DNA from 2 places in the Fructilactobacillus sp. YLN 2507 genome. Region 2 is predicted to be linked to the other one. Evidence: predicted binding sites of a transcription regulator. Region 2 holds the regulator's gene; the other holds the start of a gene.

Region 1 (4,421 bases), 110 kb from region 2:
ATTTCCATGAAATTAGACCTTTTTTTAAGAAAAAATATGACAAAGTTAAATAAAATAATAATTGAGATGGTAAAGTTACCCAATTAAAACCTAGTCCTTGTCGCCAAATTACTTCACCGTTGGTTCCAAAATTTCGTGGTGATTGCATAGTTGGAATAAGCCTGAAGTACCCCATCGTTAACGTAAAAATTGTTAATGGAGCAGTTACATAGAAGAAAACCTTAACGATTTTAGTAAAACTTATTTCACTGAGCATCAGTAAAATCAGGAAAAACCATAGGGGGAAAGCAATTGTTGATTCATGACGAATAATAATTCCTAAAACAATTAATCCCCCATAAATCAAGTATGATTGACTTGGTTTTCTTAATGAAACGCTAACTAAACAACCGATTATTAAAAACAAAGTTGAAAGATTGGATAACATTCCAAAAAATACGCCATTGGAAGGAATCCAATATGCATAAACTAAAGTAGCAAACATCATAATTAAATAAATTCCAAAAAAGGTTAAAGCAATATTTACCCGTATTTTTTTAACTTCATTTTGGTCTGGAATGATAGATTTTAATTTGCTTAGCATTAAGCTATTCCAACTCACTTTCATAGTACGGTCTGGTATACCCATAAAAATAACTATATGGATTAGACTTGATTTTGATTACTTCACCATTAACATCGTTATTGTTAAACCTCTTAATTTGTCTTTCTGTATTGTTATCATGACCATATTTAGCATGATTTTTGTACTTAAATACAGCTTTATGGTTTTGAAGCTTAACGTAATCCCCGACATTAATTTTATCAAACTGACGTTTACTAATATGAGCTCCATCGTATTTTTCGATGTTTGGATCGTCTAATGCAACGGGAGGAACATCTGATTTAACTGTAATTACTTTCCGACTTCCATTAAGAGCAATCATTAGCGTATTAGAGCGATGGTTCATTTTAATGACTTTTCCTTTTGCAATTACACTAGATTTGTTGTCATTGTCAACAGCGTTCGGCCCATCAACTCCATCAGTAATGTAACGCCCAATAAATAAGACGATAATCAATCCACCAAAAACGATTAAACTGATTCTTTTCCATAATTTAAGTTTTTTTAATTTTGAAAGAGAAATATTCGGCTGTTCTTGAACAGCATTTACAAAAAAGTAAGTAACGATTGCAGTCGCTAGAATTATTGCTACTAAGATAGCAAAAACAGTTGAATTTAAAACATGACCTAGTTTAAAGAGGGAATACTGTAAGTTAGTATAATCCAAGCTTCATTCACCTTCCTCTTTTTAATTATTAACCGCAATATCACCAGTTTGAGCCGCAGGTAGCCCTAAATTGTTTCTAATTTGATTGGTTGTATTTTGTAATTCTGATTCAGGGGTAACTTGCATACTTGCCCCATTGATTTCTCTAGTAGTTTGTCCTTGAATGTAAGTATTATCCATATTGTCACGAGCCCCAAGATACCCTTTTGCAATTGAAGTTAAGTCTCCAAAAGTCATATCAGTCCTCGTTGATTTTGATAGTGAATTAATAAAGCCAGGATTTAATAGCGCATCAACTGAGCCACTATCTTCAGCAACTTCCTCAAGCACTTGACGTTGCCGTTTTTCCCGTCCGTAATCATTTTCTGGGTCATCATATCTCATTCGTGTATAAGCAAGGGCTTTTTTACCATTCATGTGGGTCGAAACCCCCTTGGTAAAGTGGTACCCTTCATAATCAAAAGTTAAGAGTGGCTTAATTGTTATTCCACCAATTTGATTAATAATTTGTTCCAAACCATGCATGTTAACTACTGCATAAAAATCAATTGGAATGTTTAACATTTTTTGAATAGTATCGATAGAAGTTTTAGCACTTCCATATGCATAAGCCGCATTAATTTTTGCTACCCCTTCATCCTCGAATCCGGGAATATTAACAGCCGTATCCCGAGGAATACTAGTGATTAAAGTCTTTTTGGTTTGGGGATTAATGGTAATTACCATCATTGAATCCGTTCTTCCTTTATCATCACGGCCTAATTCACCTGTATCGGTTCCCATTAATAAAATCGAAATTGGTTTCTTTTGGTTTAACAATTTAGAAGTGTCACGTTCCTTATTTATTCCAGAATCTTTGTAAGCATTATCAACTGCACCTTTAATAGAAGCAAACTTGTATGCTCCAAATCCAAGTATAATTAAAACAATTACAGCAATGATAATTAAAATAATATTTCGTTTCTTATGATTTGGTTCTTTTTCAAATTGATCTCTTTGAACACGACTTTCTTGCATAGTCAGACTCCTCTTTTTGATTCGGTAATAATAATACCAGTTTAACAAACATCAATGACTTTTTAAATATTTTTTTAATTGTATCCCTTTTGCATTAATTATATTTATTGTTAAGAAAAGTTTAATTTTTGACCTTTTTTGACTAAAAGTGAGCAAATAACTACACATTTAATGGTAACCAGTTTTATAATATATGTTAAGAAGTTGGAAACAACTTTACTTAGATTTTAATAAAACTTGAAAGAGGGATTATAGAATGGCAAACAATGGTTTTGGAAACGATCCATTTGGTGGAAATGGAATGGATGACATTTTCAATAGTTTATTTAATAACATGGGAAATAGCGCAAATGCGCGTTACTCAGTTAACGGACATGAACTCACTCCTGAACAAGTCGCAGAAATGAGAAGAACAGGTCAAATTCCTGGTCAAGTTGGTAGCCATAATGGTGCTAACCCTGCTCAAGCAAAACAACAAAAAGCAGAAAGCTACCTTGATAAGATTGGCCGTAACTTAACTGATGAAGCTAAACAAGGTTTACTTGATCCAGTTATTGGTCGTGATAAAGAAATTCAAGAAACGGCTGAAATTTTAAGTCGTCGAATTAAAAATAATCCAATTTTAGTTGGTGATGCCGGTGTTGGTAAAACTGCTATTGTTGAAGGTTTAGCTCAAAAAATTGTCAAAGGTGATGTTCCTGCAACCATCAAAGACAAACAAATTATTTCAGTTGATCTTTCTTCATTAGAGGCTGGGACTCAATACCGTGGTGCTTACGAAGAAAACATTCAAAAATTAGTTAAAGAAGTTGAAGAACGTAAAAACGTTATCCTATTCTTTGACGAAATTCACCAAATTGTTGGTGCTGGTGCATCTGGTGATGAAACCGGTGGTAAAGGTTTATCAGATATCTTAAAACCAGCTTTATCACGTGGTGAAATTTCAGTAATTGGTGCCACTACTCAAGATGAATATCGTAACACTATCATGAAAGATGCTGCTTTAGCACGCCGTTTCAATGACGTTGTAGTAAATGCTCCAAGTAAAGAAACTACTTTCGAAATTCTTAAAGGAATTCGTAAAGCTTATGAAGATCACCATCAAGTTAAATTACCAGATGATGTTTTGAAAGCTGCAATTGATTATTCTGATCAATACATTCCTCAAAGATCATTACCTGATAAAGCAATTGATTTAGTTGATATGACTGCTGCTCACTTAGCTGCAAAGCACCCTGTTACTGATAAAGTGAGCCTTGAAAAAGATCTTAAAGCCGCTAAAGATCAAAAAGCTGCTCACGCTAAAGCAGAAAAATTTGAAGAAGCTGCTAAAGATAAAGCTAAAATTGAAGAAATTGAAAAGAAACTTAGTAACGAAACTGAATCAAATGATGTTCCAGTTGCTACCACTTCCGATATTGCTAACTCAGTTGAACGTTTAACTGGTATCCCAGTTTCACAAATGAGCACTGATGATATGGAACGTTTGAAGAGTATGGATGGTCGTTTGAAAGCTCACCTTATCGGTCAAGATGAAGCTGTTGACGCTGTTGTTGACGCTATTCGTCGTAACCGTGCTGGTTTCGATGACGGTAATCGTCCAATTGGTTCATTCTTATTTGTTGGACCTACTGGAGTTGGTAAAACTGAATTAGTTAAACAATTAGCTAAAGATATGTTTAACAATGAAGATTCAATTATCAGACTTGATATGTCAGAATACCAAGACGAAACTGCTGTTTCAAAAATGATTGGTGCTACTGCTGGTTACGTTGGTTACAATGATAATGGAAATACTCTTACTGAACGTGTAAGAAGAAATCCATACTCAATTGTTTTACTTGATGAAATTGAAAAAGCTAACCCACAAGTTATCACTTTATTACTTCAAGTAATGGATGATGGTCGCTTAACTGATGGTCAAGGTAATGTGGTTAACTTTAAAAACACTGTTATCATCGCTACTTCAAACGCTGGCTTTGGTAACGATGCAATGACCAAGAACCAAAAAGAAGACATTAAGATTATGGATCGTTTAGCTCCATACTTCAGACCAGAATTCTTAAACCGTTTCAACGCTATCGTTGAATTCAGTCACTTAACTAAACCTGATTTAAGTAAAATTGTTGATCT
Region 2 (4,421 bases):
TTAGGATCTTTCAACCCGCTTCGAGCTCGACGAACTGCTTTAGCAACCGCTGTAACAGCTTCATCTTGCCCAATTACTCGCTGATGTAAAACTTTTTCCAAATTCATCAACCGATTGGCATCGGTCTTTTTAAGATGGGTAACAGGAATTCCCGTCCATTCAGCTACAATTTGAGCAACTGATTCCACATCTTCTTTTAATGTATAGTCATGTTTTTGATTTTCTTGCTTTCGTTTTTCTTCTTCTGCTTGCAAGAGCTTATCAACAATTGATTCTAACTCTTGTTCACGACTTCGAAAATGAACTGCATCATCAAATCGTTGTTCCTCGATAGCCTGATCTTTATTAGCTCGTGCTTCATCAAGTGAAAGTTGAGATGACGCTAGATCGGTAGGCTTACCCATAGCATCAATCCGAACTTTAGCAGCAGCTTCATCCATTAAATCAATCGCTTTATCTGGCAAGAAGCGGCCACTAATGTATCGACTAGACAAATCAACTGCTGCATCAATAGCAGCATCAGTAATTTGAACATGATGATGCTCTTCATATTTGGGACGTAATCCTGTTAAAATTTTCTTAGCTTCATCAACACTGGGTTCTTCGATTTGAATCGTAGCAAACCGACGTTCCAAAGCTGCATCCGATTCAATATGCTTTTGATATTCATTAAGGGTAGTTGCTCCCATCATTTGAACTTCACCACGGGCTAAAGCAGGTTTTAAAATATTAGAAGCATCAATCGCTCCTTCTGCTCCCCCCGCACCAATTAAAGTATGCAACTCATCAACAAATAAAATCACGTTTCCATTCGCTTTAATTTCATTGATAACTTTTTTTAAACGATTTTCAAATTCACCACGATACTTTGTTCCAGCAACTAAAGTTCCCATATCAAGTGCCATTACTCGCTTATTGTACATATCAACGGGGACCGCTTTTTCCACAATCTTTTGGGCAAGTCCTTCCGCAATCGCTGTTTTCCCAACTCCAGGTTCGCCAATTAGAACTGGGTTATTTTTTGTTCGACGACTTAAAATTTGCACTGCCCGTCGCACTTCTTGATCACGTCCAATAATTGGATCTAATTGACCATCACGAGCAGCCTTGGTTAAGTCCTTAGCAAAAGCATCTAAAGTTGGTGTTTTTTCTTTATTATCATTCTTATTTTCCGTTAGAATTCCTTGATCAGGAACCCCCATTTTACGAATTGTAATTTTCCGTACATCATCTGGAGAAATACCTAAGCTATTTAAAATTCTTGATGAAACAATTTCGTTTTCACTAGTTAAAGCTAACAATAAATGTTCAGTACCAACCTTTTGACTACCATATTGTTTAGCAATTTGGGCAGCTAAATTTAGCATATCTCGCATTTTAGGCGAATAAGGCAAGTATGTGGCATCATCATATTTTAGGTTTCCGTAACCAGCAATTTGTTCAATTTCTTCTTTAACATCCTGTTCGGTAACAGAAAGTTGATTCAAAGTTTGATAAGCAATTCCACTTTTTTCAATTGCTAATGCTAATAGTAAGTGTTCCGTTCCCACAGATTGATGTTGAAAATTACGTGCTTGTTCTTGCGCAATCATCAATGTTTTTTTTGCACTAGGTGTTAATGAATCTTCCATTAAGATACCTTCTTTCAGCTAACATTCATATTTTAAGCGGCACAATAACGCAGATAATACGTTTGCACGCACTTTTTCTTCTGTTTCATAGTTTGAGACATTAATAGCATCATGGGTAAGAATGGAAGCTACCATTTGAACCTCTCGTTCATTCAACAGCCCATTATCCAATAAAGTATGCAAAATGTCCTCTTCATCTTTTTGACTAATCATATCTCCGATTGAGTCAATTAAAAGATCAAAAACATTTGAGTCCTCTGTTAAATTTATTTTTTCAATTCTAATGTAGCCACCGCCACCACGTTTGCTTTGAACTACAAAACCATCTTGAATGGTAAAACGAGTTTTGATGACGTAGTTAATTTGGGAAGGAACTACATCAAAATGTTCTGCAATATCTGAGCGGCGAATTTCAATTTCTTCGTCGCCTTCTGTTAATAATTCTTTTAAATATTCTTCAATTGTATCTGACATACTATGATTTGCCATCTTATCATCTCATCTCTGACTAATGTTGACTTTAATTATATAAACATCACACCCAAATAACAAGCAAATTCACTTATCAAAACAAAAAAAGCATTGATGATTAATCATCAATGCTTTTTATTCGATCGGGAAGACAGGATTCGAACCTGCGACCCCCTGGTCCCAAACCAGGTGCTCTACCAAGCTGAGCCACTTCCCGAAAAAATGCACCTAGCAGGAGTCGAACCTGCAACCTTCTGATTCGTAGTCAGACACTCTATCCAATTGCGCTATAGGTGCATAATAAATGCCGAGGACCGGGATCGAACCGGTACGGTCATTACTGACCGCAGGATTTTAAGTCCTGTGCGTCTGCCAATTCCGCCACCCCGGCATAATTCTATTATCATAGAAAAAAGCGGAAGACGGGATTCGAACCCGCGACCTCCAGCATGGCAAGCTGGCGTTCTACCACTGAACTACTTCCGCATAATGCCGACTAGAGGACTCGAACCTCCGACCTCATCATTACTAGTGACGCGCTCTAGCCAACTGAGCTAAGTCGGCAAAAATAATATGCGGGCAAAGGGATTCGAACCCCCACATCACGAAGATACTAGAACCTAAATCTAGCGCGTCTGCCAATTCCGCCATGCCCGCATGATATTATTTTTACTATTTGAAAATGAGCCGTGGCAGGTTCGAACTGCCGACCCTCTGATTAAAAGTCAGATGCTCTACCGGCTGAGCTAACGGCTCAATGGAAGATACAGGGATCGAACCTGTGACCCCCTGCTTGTAAGGCAGGTGCTCTCCCAGCTGAGCTAATCTTCCATTGAAAAATCTAATTGTCTGGGAAACGAAAACCCGTTTTGACAACTATTAAATAATATCATCGAAACCAATCGTCGTCAACCTTTTTTAAAAATTTTTTTATTTTTCAGTTTACCGTTTTGCTAGCTTTCTATTATTAGGAATTAGATTGAAAAAAATGGTACAATATGGTTGAAACATAACTAATTAGAATTTGAAAGGAAGTTTATTATTATGGCTGAAAAACATCAAAAAGTTGTTTTAGTTGGTGACGGTGCCGTAGGTTCTTCATACGCATTCGCCATGGTTCAACAAGGAATTGCTGAAGAATTTGTAATCATTGATATCAACAAAGAAAGAACTACCGGAGATGCACTTGACCTTGAAGATGCAACCCCATTCACTTCACCAAAAAATATTTATTCTGGTGAATATTCTGATTGTAAAGATGCTGATTTAGTAGTTATTACTGCTGGGGCACCTCAAAAACCAGGTGAGACTCGTTTAGATTTAGTTAACAAAAATCTTAAAATTTTATCAACAATCATTAAGCCAGTTGTCGAATCTGGATTTAATGGTATTTTCTTAGTTGCTGCTAACCCAGTTGACATCTTAACTTATGCAACTCAAAAATTATCAGGTTTTCCTAAAGAAAAAGTTATTGGTTCAGGTACTTCATTAGATACTGGTCGTCTACGAGTTGCAATTGCTAAGAAATTCAGCTTAGATCCAGCTAGTGTTGATGCTTACATTTTAGGTGAACATGGTGATTCAGAATTTGCTGATTTAGATGAAGCTACTATCGGTAATGTTCCATTACTTAAATATGCTGCAGATCGTAACGTCACTAAAGATGACCTACTTAAACTTGAAGACGAAACTCGTAACAAAGCTTATACCATCATCAACAAAAAAGGTGCTACTTTCTACGGAGTTGGTACAGCTTTAATGAGAATTTCTCGTGCTATTTTGCGTAACGAAAATGCAGTGCTTCCAGTTGGCGCACCAATGAATGGTGAATATGGATTAAACGATATTTACATTGGTACTCCTGCTGTGATTAATGCAAACGGAATTGCAAGTGTTATCGAAATTCCACTTAGTGATGAAGAAAAAGCTAAAATGGCTGCTTCTGCTAAAACTTTAAAAGAAACTGCTCACAATGGTATGAAAGCTACTGGTTTAGAATAAAAAAGTTTTTAGTCAAACTAAAAAGAACGAATCCTAGGATTCGTTCTTTTTTTACAATTTTGTAGCTAAGTAAGTTTGCAAAAGATTTAAAGCCGTTTCAAGATTAGTAAAACTAGTGGCATAACTAAGACGTACATATCCTTCTCCACCATCGCCAAAACTTGACCCAGGAATCATTCCAACTTTAGCATTTTGCGCTATCTCAATACAAAAATCATAACTATTTTGATTTAAATTAGCCGGAATTTTAGCAAAGATATAAAAAGCACCTTCTGGCAGCTGATTTTCAAACCCCAAATCCTCTAATCTTTCATGTAA

Evidence for each region. Region 2 encodes CtsR, which represses protease genes until heat stress. Its sites were predicted from a motif close to TTGGTCAAAAAAGGTCAAANA; they were not measured.
Region 1: the regulator CtsR is predicted to act here: its motif matches at 2,414-2,434, upstream of AC0GLY_RS00755 (ATP-dependent Clp protease ATP-binding subunit).

What each region holds. Positions count from the first base shown of each region.
Region 1 is NZ_CM184303.1:171,568-175,988, reverse strand. Features, by position in the region: gene AC0GLY_RS00770 (hypothetical protein) at 1-583, opposite strand, end outside; gene AC0GLY_RS00765 (hypothetical protein) at 588-1,271, opposite strand; gene AC0GLY_RS00760 (LCP family protein) at 1,293-2,288, opposite strand; gene AC0GLY_RS00755 (ATP-dependent Clp protease ATP-binding subunit) at 2,545-4,421, shown strand, end outside.
Region 2 is NZ_CM184303.1:278,456-282,876, reverse strand. Features, by position in the region: gene AC0GLY_RS01355 (ATP-dependent Clp protease ATP-binding subunit) at 1-1,631, opposite strand, end outside; gene AC0GLY_RS01350 (CtsR family transcriptional regulator) at 1,650-2,120, opposite strand; tRNA gene AC0GLY_RS01345 (tRNA-Pro) at 2,246-2,319, opposite strand; tRNA gene AC0GLY_RS01340 (tRNA-Arg) at 2,326-2,399, opposite strand; tRNA gene AC0GLY_RS01335 (tRNA-Leu) at 2,408-2,493, opposite strand; tRNA gene AC0GLY_RS01330 (tRNA-Gly) at 2,517-2,588, opposite strand; tRNA gene AC0GLY_RS01325 (tRNA-Thr) at 2,593-2,666, opposite strand; tRNA gene AC0GLY_RS01320 (tRNA-Leu) at 2,677-2,759, opposite strand; tRNA gene AC0GLY_RS01315 (tRNA-Lys) at 2,786-2,858, opposite strand; tRNA gene AC0GLY_RS01310 (tRNA-Val) at 2,861-2,933, opposite strand; gene AC0GLY_RS01305 (L-lactate dehydrogenase) at 3,141-4,103, shown strand; gene AC0GLY_RS01300 (aminotransferase class I/II-fold pyridoxal phosphate-dependent enzyme) at 4,155-4,421, opposite strand, start outside.